4 regions of the Comamonas sediminis genome follow, and region 2 is predicted to be linked to each of the others. Evidence: predicted binding sites of a transcription regulator. Region 2 holds the regulator's gene; each other region holds the start of a gene.
What was found. Region 2 encodes FNR, which switches genes on or off when oxygen is low (the NO sensors DNR and NnrR bind a similar motif). Its sites were predicted from a motif close to TTGATNNNNATCAA; they were not measured.

Region 1 (3,382 bases), on a different contig from region 2:
CTATTGCCACCGTGCTGGGGGCGCTGTGGGCGGCCGAGGCCTGGGGCGGTTACTGGAGCTGGGACCCCAAGGAGACCTGGGCGCTGATCGTCTGGCTGAACTATGCTGCCTGGCTCCACATGCGCCTGGTCAAGGGCCTGCGCGGTGCAGTCTCGGCCTGGTGGGCGCTGGTGGGCCTGGTGGTGACGACCTTTGCCTTCCTGGGGGTGAACATGTTCCTGTCCGGCTTGCACAGCTACGGTACGCTGTAAGCGGTACGGACCAGGCTTACTGCGGGCGTTGCGGCTGCGGCGAGATCGCCTGCTGGGGCAGGGTGTAGTTCTGGTTGTCCATCAGATCGACCCCGCACATCAGGTGGTCGAGCCAGTCAAAGAACTGGGCGATGGCCGGGCCCATGATGGGTGCGCCGTGCTGAGGCACGATCAATGAAATATCCAACTGGCGCGCCATGGCCACCCACAGGCGCAGCACCTTGTTGGACACCATGTAGCGCCGGTGAAAGCCCTCCATGCGGGGAATATGGGGGGCCAGGTCCGTCACCGGCGTGCGGGCGATATAGCCATCGGTCATCGAGACCCCCAGATCGCCGGTGAACAGGATGCGGCTGATCGGGTCGTAGAAGTGGAAATTGCCTTCCGCGTGCAGAAAATGCGCGGGCAGGATGTGCAACTGGCTCTGGCCCAGCGGCAGAATGCCACCGGGGTCCTGCACGGGAATGACCCGGTTTTCCGTCTTGCCGACCTTGGTGAAATGCGGCACAAAGCGCTCCCAGACGCGGGAGATCACCAAGGATGCACGGGTGGAGGTGAGCCAGCGGTCCAGTGAGGCGATGATGTCCGGGTCGGCATGCGATGCGATCAGGTAGGACAGCTTGTGCGGCGAGAAATAGCGCACCATGCCCATATACAGTTCATTGAAGGCGAGGTTGCCGCCCGGGTCGATGATGGCGCCGGTGCCATGGTCGACAATCAGGAACTGGTTGGCCTGCACGGCCTGCGCATCCTCTTCCACCAGATCGGTGAACATCAGACAAGCATGCTGCTCGTCACGGTACAGTTCCACAGGTTCCAACGCCATCTCTTCCGCCCACACATCAATTGCAACGGGCGTGACTGTAACGGGGTGTAGTGGATTGGACCTTGAGGTGGATCAAGGATGCAGGCGGGGTGGATTGCCGCCGCCGCTTTCATCAGGGCCTGGCAGGGGCCTGCATCACCGGGGACGGCTGCAACTGGGGCTCAGGCCGGTCCGGTGCACTGGGGTCCAGCGTCTGCGGCAAGGTCGCCCGGTTGGCTGCTGCAGGCTCGGTCGGCAGGTACAGAGGCCCACGCTGGCCACAAGCTGCCAATAGTGCCGCACCGGTGGCAAGGACAAAGGTCCTGCATACAATTTGGTAAATACTCCACATTGAAGCATTGTAATGAACGAACTCGAATACCTGGATGCCGCGGAAAAACTCTTGCTGGCGGTTGAGCAGACCTGCGACCGCATCAATGATGAGACCGATGCCGATATCGACGCCCAGCGCGTAGGCGGCCTGCTGACCCTGGTCTTTGCCAACCGCAGCCAGATCATCATCAACCTGCAGCCTCCGCTGCATGAGGTATGGCTGGCGGCCAAATCCGGCGGCTACCACTACAAGTGGGATGGCAGCGTGTGGCGCGATACCAAGACCGGTAACGACTTCTTCGCCGACCTGACGCGCGATGCCGCAGTCCAGTCAGGTCTGCCGCTGGTCTTCAAGGCCTGAAGCGGATCGCCCGCAAAAAAGGCCAGTTCGTAGCGATACGGACTGGCCTGGTGGCTGGGTGCTGCTGCGTCAGTTGCGGAACAGGTCCAGAATCTTGTTGCGCTCATCAGCGTTCGGTGGCGGCACCATGGTGTCGGCGGTAGGCGCCGGCGAGTCCAGTCCCAGATTAGGCGCGCTGCGGGCGTACTCTTCGTAGAGCCAGTCACCGCCGACGTTGACCAGTCCGTTTGGAGGCGTCATCTTGGCCACCGGCACATCCTTGAGCGCGTGCTGCATGTAGTTGATCCAGATGGGCAGACTGAGGCCCCCACCATATTCGCGCGCACCCAGACTGCGGGGGTTGTCATATCCCATCCAGACAACGGCCGCATTGGTGGGCTGGAAGCCCGCAAACCACGCGTCCACCGAATCATTCGTGGTACCGGTCTTGCCATAGATGTCAGGGCGCTTGAGTTGGGCCTGGGCCTTGGCAGCCGTGCCGTAGCGGGCAACGTCCTGCAGCAGCGAGTCCATCACGAACGCATTGCGGGCATCAATGGCGCGGGGCAGGTCATCGGTGGCGGGCGGCGTGAATTCGGACAGCACATTGCCCCGGTGGTCGGTGATTTTGGCAATCAGATAAGGATTGACCCGGTGCCCGCCATTGGCGAATACCGAATAGGCAGCCACCATCTGCATCGGTGTGACCGAGCCGGCGCCCAGCGCCATGGGCAGGTAGGGGGGCTGCTTGTCGGCATCAAAGCCGAACTTCGTGACCCATTCCTGGGCTTTTTTCGGGCCCACCGACTGCATCACGCGGATGGTCACCAGGTTTTTGGAACGGGCCAACGCCTGGCGCATCGTCATGGGGCCATCGAAGCGGCCATCAGAATTTTTGGGTTCCCAGGGTTGTTGCCCTGCCGATCCGGGGAAGCTCAGCGGAGCGTCATTGATCACAGTCGTGGGCGAAAAACCTTTTTCCAGCGCTGCCGAATAGATAAAGGGCTTGAAGCTGGAGCCCGGCTGGCGCCATGCCTGGGTCACGTGGTTGAACTTGTTCTTGTCGAAATCGAAGCCACCGACCAGTGCCTTGATGGCACCGCTGCGCGGATCGAGAGAGACAAACGCCCCTTCGACCTCGGGCAGCTGGGTCAGCTCCCAGGTTTTCTTGGCGGTTTCCATGATGCGCACCACAGCGCCGGGGCGCAGCTTGGTGTTGGGTGGCGCCTTGTCGCTCAGACCGGATTGCACCGGCTTGAGGCCCTCACCGGTGATCTCGATCGGATCACCATCGGCGCGGATCACCACGACCTTGCGCGGTGCGGCTTCCAGCACCACGGCAGAGAGAATGTTGCCATTGTCCGGGTGCTGGGCGAGCACCTCGTCGATCGCCTCGTCGCGCTCCTGGCCTGCTGCGGGCAAGGTGATGAATTTCTCCGGACCGCGATAGTGCTGGCGCTTTTCATAGTCCATGATGCCCTTGCGCAGCGCGTCATAGGCAGTTTCCTGGTCGCTGGCGATCAGCGTGGTGTAGACATTGAGGCCACGGGTGTAGGCTTCGTTGCCATACTGCGCAAAGATCAGCTGGCGCGCCATCTCGGCCACATACTCTGCATGCACCCGGTTGTCTGCATAACTGGAGCGGATCTTGAG
Region 2 (3,382 bases):
GTGCACGGCCTTTTGCACCAGCGGGTCGAAATCCTGCACGCCAAAGCTCAGGCGGTTAAAACCCAGTTGGTAGAGGTGCAGCAGGCGCTCGCGGCTCACGGTGCGCGGGTCGATCTCGATCGAGTACTCGCCGCCCGGCTGCAGATGGAAGCGCTGCTTGACCATGTCCATCAGGCGGCTGAGACCCGCATCGCTCAGGAAGGTCGGCGAGCCCCCGCCCAGGTGCAGCTGGCTGATGGTGGACCGGGTGCTGAGGTGGGCGAGCTGCAGATCCAGCTCGCGCTCCAGGTAATCCAGGTATTCGTCGGCCCGCTCGGCATGCTTGGTGATGATCTTGTTGCAGGCGCAGTAGTAGCACAGCGAGGCACAGAACGGCACATGCACATACAACGACAGCGGCGCCAATCTCCCAGCCAGGCCGTGGCCGCGCTGCACCAGCGCCTGCTTGTACTCATTCGCAGCAAAGGCTTCAACAAATCGGTCTGCGGTAGGATACGACGTGTAACGGGGGCCGGGGACGTCAAAACGGCGCAGCAGTTCGGGGGTCAGGGAAATCATGGGCTTTATCCTTGCGGACCCCCAATGTGCCCCAAGGCTTGCCACCCGTCCTTGATATACATCAAGAACCCATTTGGCGCCTGCACGCACAATAGGCCCATACATGGAACGCCGTTCCTACACGAATATTTGTTCACGGGTATTGATACATGACATCCAACTCCATCAAAGTGGCGTGCTCCAACTGCAATCTGCGCGAGCTGTGCATGCCCGTGGGTCTGTCGGCCGAACAAATGGAGCGTATCGACGAGATCGTTGCCACCCGTCGCAAGATCAAGCGCGGCAGTGCGCTGTTCCGCAATGGCGAGACGTTCACCTCGCTGTATGCGATTCGCACCGGCTTCTTCAAGACCAGCATCGCCACAGAAGACGGGCGTGACCAGGTCACCGGTTTTCAGATGGCGGGCGAGATCATCGGCCTGGACGGCATCGTCAATGACCGCCACTCCTGCGACGCGATTGCGCTGGAAGATGCCGAGGTCTGCGTGATGCCCTACTCGACACTCGAGGACCTGTCGCGCGAAGTGACGGCCTTGCAGCACCATGTGCACAAGGTCATGAGCCGCGAGATCGTGCGCGAGCACGGCGTGATGCTGCTGCTGGGCAGCATGCGTGCCGAAGAGCGTCTGGCCGCCTTCCTGCTGAACCTGGTGCAGCGGCTGCACGCCCGGGGCTTTTCGCAGCATGAACTGATCCTGCGCATGACCCGCGAGGAAATCGGCAGCTACCTGGGCCTGAAACTTGAAACGGTGAGCCGCACCTTCTCCAAGTTTGCCGAGGAGAACATCATCGAGGTCAAGCAGCGCCATGTGCGCATTCTCGACACCGACAAGCTCCAGGGTCTGATCAACACCCAGGCCTGCTCGGCCTGAAAAGTGCAGGCCCGAGACACGAATGCGGCCTGATCCGACATCGTTCCGCGCGATAAGCGGCGATGCTTGGAGATGAAACCAGGGCAAGGCAGCAGCCTGTGGCCCTGTCCAGAGTCTGACCCGAAAGGAGCCTGTCATGTACCAACATATCCTGCTTGCCACCGATGGCTCTGAGCTGTCCGAGAAAGCGGTCCGCCATGCGCTGGCGCTGGCCAAGCTGAGCCATGCCACCGTCACCGCCGTCAATATCTCGCCGAACTACCCGCGCAGCTACTTCGAAGGCAGCACGATGCAGAACCCCGATGACATCGCACGCATCGAAGAAGGCTGGCAGCGCGCTGCGCAGAGCGTGGTTGACAAGGTCGTGGCCGAAGGTGCCGCAACGGGCGTGCCGATCAAGACCTTGGTGATCAAGTCCGACCTGATTGCCGAAGCCTTGCTGGAGACGGCCAAGAAGGAAAACTGCGACCTGATTGTGATGGCCTCGCACGGCTACCGGGGCTTGAAGCGTTTGCTGCTGGGCAGCGAAACCCAGCATGTGCTGACCCATGCGACGATACCGGTGCTGGTGCTGCGCTGACCGCCGCATAACTTCAACCCCGATAAAAAACCCTCGCTTGCGGCAGCGGATGCGCTGCAACCAGCGAGGGTTTTGTCATGGCGGCTCCAAACCGCCTCTGCAGGGTATCAGCCCTTGAACAGGCCCTGGTACTGGTCGCGCAACAGGTTCTTCTGCACCTTGCCCATGGTGTTGCGGGGCAGCTCGGCCACGACAAAGCAGCGCTTGGGAATCTTGAAGTTGGCCAGCTGCTTCTTGAGGGTCGCAATGATGGCTTCGGCGTCCAGTTGCTGGCCTGCCTTGGCTATGACCACCGCCACACCGACCTCGCCAAAATCCGGGTGTGGCACCCCCACCAGCGCGCTTTCGGCAACGCCCGGCAGCTCGTTGATGAAGCCTTCGATCTCGGCCGGGTAGACGTTGTAGCCGCCGGAGATGATCAAATCCTTGCTGCGGCCCACAATGGTCACATAGCCACGCGCATCGATCTTGCCGACATCACCGGTCTTGAACCAGCCGTCAGCGGTGAACTCCTGGGCGGTCTTCTCGGGCATGCGCCAGTAACCGCTGAACACATTGGGGCCTTGCACCTGGATATGGCCGATCTCGTCGGCGCCCAGTGCCTGGCCATCATCGCCCTGCACCCGCACGCCCACACCCGGCAGCGCAAAGCCCACCGTGCCGCCCCGGCGCTCATCCTGGCCGCCATGGCGGGCATCGGCCTGGTAGGGGTTGGATACCAGCATGATGGTCTCACTCATGCCATAACGCTCCAGGATGGTGTGGCCGGTGCGGGTCTGCCATTCGCGGAAGGTCTCGATCAGCAACGGCGCCGACCCCGAGATGAACAGGCGCATATGCCGGGTGGCCTCCTTGGTCAGGCCGGGCTCGGCCAGCAGGCGCACATACAGGGTCGGTACGCCCATGAAGACCGTTGCCCGTGCCATCGCGGCAATCACCGCCTTGGGCTCGAACTTGGCAAACCAGATCATCTTGCTGCCGTTGAGCAGCGCCGCATGGATCGCGACAAACAGGCCATGCACATGGAAGATCGGCAGCGCATGGATCAGCACATCGCCCTTCTTCCAGCCCCAGTAGTCCTTGAGCATCACCGCATTGCTCAGCAGGTTGCCGTGGCTCAGCATCGCGCCCTTGCTGCGGCCCGTGGTACCGCTGGTGTAGAGGATGGCGGCCATGTCGCCGGCGGATTTCTGCGCCGGCGTGTGGGTATCGGCACAGTGCACCGCGCGCTCCAGCAAGGTACCGCTGCGGTCATCGCCCAAGGTGAACACGCTTTGCGTGCCGCACTGGAAGGCGATCTTGGAGACCCAGCCAAAGTTGGCGGGCGAGCAGACCACGACTGCTGGTTCCGCATTGGTGATGAAGTACTCGA
Region 3 (3,382 bases), on a different contig from region 2:
CCTGGGACCACTGGATTGCCTTTGTGATGCTGCTGGTGCTGGGTGGCCGCATGGTGCTGGGCGCTTTCAAAAGTGCCGATGAACCCGAGATGGGCCGCCCGGCGCGCCATGGCTTCTGGCTGCTGGTCGCCACCGGCTTTGCCACCAGCATTGATGCGATGGCGGTAGGCGTGGGCCTGGCTTTCCTGGATGTGAACATCACCGTGGTCGCGCTGAGCATCGGCTTTGCGACCTTTGCGATGGTGACCTTGGGGGTGATGGTGGGCCGTGTGCTGGGCCATATCACCGGCCGCTGGGCAGAGGCGGTGGGTGGCGTGGTGCTGATCGCGATTGGCTCGCTGATTCTGTACGAGCACCTGGTGGCGGTATAAAAGCAGGCCCTCTGCGGTTGCCACGGCAGAGAGCTTTGGTGTGCGGCCCTGTAGGAGGACGGCGCCAGACAAAACAAAGCCCCGCAGAGCGGGGCTAAAGTGAGAGAGATCAGTGAGCCTGCAATCGCTGCGGGTGCCGGGTTTTCAGTTCTGGCTCAACCGCTGGCAAGCTTCGCTGGTATCAGAAGCGGGCAGGAGCACGCTTACGGTCACGTTCGTCTTCAGGCCAAATAGCAAACACTTCAGTCATTTCAGTCCTTTCACCTTTCTGGTGTAGATGGGTGTACAACGGGCCGCGCGCTGAAGTGGTTGACAAGGCCTGCATAAAGTTTTGTGAACAACCTCCAACAAAACGTAGAAATCACCGTTTTACGGGGCTTGAGACGGCATTGCATTGTGAAATCGCTATGATTTGCCACCGAATTTGGATAGGGAGTGCGTAATGGCTGGTGCTGGTTTATTGATGTTGCTCGATGATATTGCGACCTTGCTTGACGATGTGGCGCTGATGACCAAGACGGCTGCGGGCAAGAGCACGGCCATCCTGGACGATGTGGCCACGCAGACCAAGGTGGCGGTGCAAAAGACGGCGGGGGTGCTGGGCGATGACCTGGCGCTGAATGCCGAGCAGGTGACCGGCGTCAAGGCCAACCGGGAGTTGCCGGTGGTCTGGGCGGTGGCCAAGGGCTCACTGAAGAACAAGGCCATTTTGGTGCCGGCAGCGTTGCTGATCAGTGCTTTTGCGCCCTGGCTGATCACGCCGCTGTTGATGATTGGCGGCGCTTTCCTGTGTTTTGAGGGGGTGGAGAAGGTGCTCAGCCTGTTCCACAAGCCCAAGCACACCCATGACGCCGTCAAGGAGTCAGAGCAGGCTGCACAAATGGGTGTAGCCCCTTCGTCGGTCAAAGCCGCCAACGAGAAGAACATGGACCCGGTGGCCTATGAAAAGGCCAAGGTGGCGGGTGCCGTGCGTACCGATTTCATTCTGTCGGCCGAGATCATGGCGATTGCGCTGGGCACCGTCGCCAGCAAGCCGATTGCCGAGCAGTTGGTGGTGTTGGTCGCTGTGGCGCTGGCGATCACCGTGTTTGTATACGGCCTAGTGGCCGGCATTGTGCGCATGGACGATGTGGGCATGTGGCTGATGCGCAAGACCAGTGCCGCCGCAAAGGCGTTTGGCCGGGGCCTGATCGCTTTTACGCCCTGGCTGATGCGCGGCTTGTCGATTGTGGGTACGGCTGCGATGTTCATGGTGGGCGGCAGCTTGCTGGTGCATGGCATCGGCCCGATCGAGCACTGGCTGCAGAGCACCGTGACCCCGATGGGCGGTGTGGTGGCCCTGCTGGCACCGACGCTGGTGCACGTGGCCGTCGGCGCGGCCATTGGTGGCCTGGTGGTGCTGGCGGTGGAGGCCTGGCACAAGTTGCGCAGGCACTGATCAGCAGCAGCGCCACATCGTTGGGATGCGGCTGCAGTAAAGACCTCAAGGCGGCATCGCAACAGCGGGCCGCCTTTTTTCATGGCTTGTTTTGTCTCGTTGATCTGGGTCAGGGCCGCCTGGCGCGCAGAGGAAGAAGATGCAGGGCATGGACAGCAGGCAGATCTGCCACCCACCTATCCGGCGCTTGGCGCTGGCCGGGCATGCAGATGCTGGCTCGTTTCAGCTACTTTTCAATCCATGCGAGCAAGATCGCAGCGAGGGCAATGATGATGAAAAAAATGATGTTGGCAGCGGCGGCTGTATGTGCAATGGCGTCGGGCGCCGCGATGGCGCAGGAGGCGCAAAGCCCCTGGCAAGTGCGTTTGCGTGCGGTGCACCTGGACAGCGCCAACAAGGACTCCACCGGCCTGGGTCTGTCGATCAATGACAAGACCATTCCCGAAGTGGATGTGACCTACTTCTTCACGCCCAATATCGCGGCCGAGCTGGTGCTGACCTACCCGCAAAAGCACGACCTGCGCTCTGACGGCGCCAAGATCGGTACGCTCAAGCACCTGCCGCCCAGCCTGCTGGCGCAGTACCACTTCACCAACATGGGCGCGTTCAAGCCCTATCTGGGCGCTGGTGTGAACTACACGCGCTTCTCGAACGTGAACTTCGCACCGGCGGTTGAGGCCGCGCTCGATCCATCGATCAAGAAGAACAGCTTTGGCGCCGCACTGCAGATCGGCTTTGACTACATGCTCGACAAGAACTGGTCGATCAACGTGGATGTGAAGAAGGTCTACATCAAGACCGATGTGCGCTCGGCGGGCACCAAGGTGGGAACCTTCAAGGTCGATCCTTGGCTGCTGGGTGTCGGTGTGGGCTACCGCTTCTAAACGGGGTCTGAAGCCGTCCACGGATCAAAGAGCACTGTGATTGAGCCGCTTGTTGCAAGCGGCTCTTTTTTTGCGTGCGACGGCCCCTCAGACCTTGGCCAGCGCCTGATCCAGATCGGCCAGCAGGTCATCGACATGCTCGATGCCGACGGACAGACGCACCATGCCTTCGCTGACGCCGGCCTTCTCCAGCTCGCCACTGTCGAGCTGGCGGTGGGTGGTCGAGGCCGGGTGCGTGGCCAGTGATTTGGCATCGCCAATATTGACCAGGCGCGTGAACAGCTGCAAAGCATCCAGAAAGCGGGCGCCTGCGGCACGGCCTTCGCCATCGGCGGCCTGGAGGCTGAACGACAAAATACCCGAGGCGCGGCCGCCCGACTGCTTTTGCAGAATGGCATGGTCCGGGTGGTCTGGCAGGCCCGCATAGCGCACCCAGGCGACCTTGGGGTGCTTTTGCAGGGTCTCGGCAATCTTCTGGGTGTTCTGGCAAATGCGGTCCATGCGCAGCGCCAAGGTTTCGATGCCTTGCAGGATCTGGAACGCGTTCTGCGGCGAGATGGCCGCGCCCATATTGCGCAGCGGCACCACGCGCGCGCGGCCGATGTAGGCCGCAGGGCCCAGCGCTTCGGTATAGATCACGCCGTGGTAGCTCACATCGGGTTCGTTGAGGCGCTTGAAGCGCGCCTTGT
Region 4 (3,382 bases), on a different contig from region 2:
CGTGACCGAGCTGGGCGCGCTGATGAAGCAGCGCGAGAAGGCCTTCAAGGCCGCCAACTTCTACCTGACCAAGGCCCAGACCGTGCGCAACGGCCAGCCCTTTCTGGCTGCCGAGATGCGCGACGAAGCGCTGCGCTGCCAGCAATGGCTGCGCGCCGCACTGGCCGAGCCCTTTGACGGCAAGACCGTCGTCATCACCCACTTCGCCCCCAGCCTGCGCAGCGCCGATCCGCGCTATGGGCTGACCCCTGGCACCGCCGGCTTTTGCAATGTGCTGGATGACCTGCTGCCCTATGCCGACCTCTGGATCCACGGCCACCTGCATGCGCCCAGCGACTATCTGGCCAAAGGCCAGCACAGCGATGGCCGCCCCTGGCAATGCCGGGTCGTGGCCAACCCGCTGGGCTATGCGCGCAAGGGCGAGCAGGAGACCTTCAACCCGCATTGCCTGGTGCGGGTGTAAGGCGACAGGTTCTCAGGGACTGCTCGGCGCGCCACGACTTCTCGCGCGGCTCCACAACATCGGTACGGTAAGGTTTGTGCTTGGCGCTGACTAGCCTCTGCGCCGCCGCTATGCCTTGAGCGGGCGCATATATCCCGCCTATTCATCTCCATTTTGCATACCGCGTCCCTAAAACAGTCATTTGGGCGCATTTCAGCAGCAAAACATTTACGGTCGACTTTTCTTCTCCGGTGCGTGCTTAGCATATTCGATCAAAACCAAGGGTTTTCACTTAAATTTTTCGCCAAGCCTGATGCACATCAATGTGCGTTTGACGATGAATCTATAAGCTGATACACATGATTTAAGCCTGTAAAGCGCGTTGCCGGTGCCGGTATGCGGGTTTTGCCAGCTCACAGTCCAGCGTTGGTCGTGGCACCGGTGTTGGGTCCCTCACCCCTTGTTGAAGGAGTTAAGGCATGCGTATTTTGTTGGCCGTTGACGGCAGCCCTTACACCCAAAAAATGCTGGATTACCTGGCAGCGCACGCAGAGTGGCTGACCTCCAACCACCATTACACGGCACTCACGGTGCAGCCGCTGCTGCCGCCCCGGGCCGCCAAGGCCCTGGGCAAGGCGCTGGTGGATGACTACCACTCGGAAGAAGCGCAAAAGGTGCTGGCGCCGGTGCAGGAGTTCCTGGCTGCCCACCAGGTGAAGGCCGTGGCAGAGAGCGCTGTGGGCCCCATTTCGCAGACCATTGCGGAGACGGCCGATAACGGCGGCTATGACCTGCTGATCATGGGCACCCGGGGCCATGGCGCGCTGGCCAAGCTGGTGCTGGGCTCGGTGGCCACCCAGGTACTGGCAGAGAGCAAGGTGCCGGTACTGCTGGTGCGATAAGCCGGCCGCCAGATGACGGTGCTGTCATGCGCTATTCACCGTGTAGCAATACTGGGCGTGGATACTTCGCCATTGACCGTGTTTACTGATGAGGGAGGGATGGAACCACCGGTGCAATGAACACAGGGGTACATCCGGAAACTGCTTGCATCCTTTGGGGTGCAGGCAGTTTTTTTATGCCTTGACTATGGCGCGGTTTATGCCTTCACGGTGGCGCGGGCTGCGGCCGTGGGCGGCGCCAGGCTGCCCTTGGCGCTGTGCACCATCGCATCGCTCAGCGCGCTGAGCAAGGCCGACTGCAGGTTCCAGCAGTGCCAGAACAGATCAACGCGCAGCACCTGGGCCTCGGCCACATTGACCAGGCGGCCATCGGCCAGGTAGGGACGGGCGAGCAACTCGGGCACCACGCCCACGCCCCAGCCGGCGGCCACGGCGCGCACCTGGGCTTCGGAGTTGGGAACGTAGAGCTGGTGCAGGCCCACCGTCTTGAGCCCCATCGCACGGGCGACAAAAACGCGCTGCATGTCGTCCTTGCGGTTGTAGCTGAGAAACGGCAGGTGCTTGAAGTTGCTGCGGTTGATGCCCTGCGGCACATGCTGCTCGGCGAAGGCGGGCGAGGCCACGGCGATGTAATGCATCGCGCCCAGCGCCGTCACGCGGCAGCCGCGCAAGGCTCTGGGCATCGTCGTGACACAGCCCAGCACCTCCCCGGTGCGCAGCAGCTCCAACGTGTGGTCCTGGTCGTCGGTGATGATCTCCAGCGGCAGCTGCTGCAGCGCGATGTCCTGCAGCGCATCCAGCGCCCAGGTGGCAATGCTGTCGGCATTGATGGCGATCGAGATGGCCTCGTCATGCGCGCTGCGGCCCATGGCGTGGGGCAGCAGGCTGTGCAGCTCCTGCTCCAGGTCGGTGCGCAGCAGCCGCAGCTGCTGGGTGTGCTTGAGCAGCAACTGTCCCGCAGCGGTCGGGCGCAGCGGACGGCTGCGCACCACCAGCACCGAGCCGATCTGTGCCTCCAGCGCGCGCAGCCGCTGCGAGACCGCCGATTGCGTCACATTCAGTCGCACAGCGGCCTTCTCGAAACCGCCTTCTTCAATCACGGCGGCCAGGCATTCCAGCGCGACCGGGTCCAGGTTGCTCATGGGGCTCCAGTATTAGTAGAACTGATGAATCCTGAAGAAGTTTAATTGCACTTTATGTTACAGCCAAGATGCCAGACACTGAGAGCCATGAAAGTCATCATCCTCGGCGCCGGCATCATCGGCACCAGCACTGCCTGGCATTTGCTGCAACTCGGCCACGACGTCACCGTCGTGGACCGCCAACCGGACGCGGCGCTGGAGACCAGCTTTGCCAATGCCGCGCAGATCTCGGTGAGCTACTGCGAGCCCTGGGCCAACAAGCATGCCCCGCTCAAGGCGCTCAAGTGGATGTTCGACAAGGAGGCACCGCTGCTGCTGCGCCCCCATGCCGATCCGCAGCAATGGCGCTGGCTCACCCAGTTTCTGGCCGAGTGCAATGACCGCTCCTTTGCCCGCAATGTGCAGCAGATCGTCGCGCTCGGTGCCTACAGCCACAGCGCGTTGAAGGCCGTGGTGGCGCAGACCGGCATCGAGTTCAACCGGCTCGAACGCGGCATTGCCCACTTCTTCACCAGCGACGAAGCGGTGCAGGATGCACAGATGGCCGTCGATCTGATGCGCCAGTACGGTGTGAACCGCCGCATGGTCAGCACCGAAGAGTTTCTGAAGATCGAGCCCGCCTTCAAGCCCTATGCCGCGCAGATCAAGGGCGGCACCTTTACCGAGAGCGATGAGAGCGGCGACGCCCGCGTGTTCACGCAAAAGCTCGCCCAGCTCTGTGCCCAGGGCGGTGTGCAGTTTCTCTACAACCACCGGGTCGAGCGGCTGAATGTGGCGGGCGGCGCGATCGATTCCGTCACCGTGCGCGCCACCGCAGCGGGTTCAGACAGCAGCCCACGCACCTTGCAGGGCGATGCCGTCATCGTCGCCTGCGGCAGCTACACCGCGCCGCTGCT

Region 1: a site for FNR is predicted at 1,140-1,153, ahead of AB7A72_RS14695 (oxygen-binding di-iron domain-containing protein). Genes of this name have one in related genera too.
Region 3: a site for FNR is predicted at 1,909-1,922, ahead of AB7A72_RS10250 (OmpW/AlkL family protein). Genes of this name have one in related genera too.
Region 4: a site for FNR is predicted at 753-766, ahead of AB7A72_RS16895 (universal stress protein). Genes of this name have one in related genera too.

The regions. Positions count from the first base shown of each region.
Region 1 covers NZ_JBGBDC010000006.1:136,110-139,491, forward strand. The annotation lists gene ccsB (c-type cytochrome biogenesis protein CcsB) at 1-251, shown strand, start outside; gene AB7A72_RS14695 (oxygen-binding di-iron domain-containing protein) at 268-1,077, opposite strand; gene lptM (LPS translocon maturation chaperone LptM) at 1,190-1,408, opposite strand; gene cyaY (iron donor protein CyaY) at 1,421-1,750, shown strand; gene AB7A72_RS14710 (penicillin-binding protein 1A) at 1,820-3,382, opposite strand, start outside.
Region 2 covers NZ_JBGBDC010000001.1:623,917-627,298, forward strand. The annotation lists gene hemN (oxygen-independent coproporphyrinogen III oxidase) at 1-558, opposite strand, end outside; gene fnr (fumarate/nitrate reduction transcriptional regulator Fnr) at 708-1,430, shown strand; gene AB7A72_RS02745 (universal stress protein) at 1,567-2,010, shown strand; gene AB7A72_RS02750 (malonate--CoA ligase) at 2,118-3,382, opposite strand, start outside.
Region 3 covers NZ_JBGBDC010000004.1:30,977-34,358, forward strand. The annotation lists gene mntP (manganese efflux pump MntP) at 1-371, shown strand, start outside; gene AB7A72_RS10245 (DUF808 domain-containing protein) at 814-1,809, shown strand; gene AB7A72_RS10250 (OmpW/AlkL family protein) at 2,082-2,693, shown strand; gene AB7A72_RS10255 (O-acetylhomoserine aminocarboxypropyltransferase/cysteine synthase family protein) at 2,781-3,382, opposite strand, start outside.
Region 4 covers NZ_JBGBDC010000007.1:192,328-195,709, forward strand. The annotation lists gene AB7A72_RS16890 (metallophosphoesterase) at 1-463, shown strand, start outside; gene AB7A72_RS16895 (universal stress protein) at 922-1,344, shown strand; gene AB7A72_RS16900 (LysR family transcriptional regulator ArgP) at 1,542-2,486, opposite strand; gene AB7A72_RS16905 (D-amino acid dehydrogenase) at 2,541-3,382, shown strand, end outside.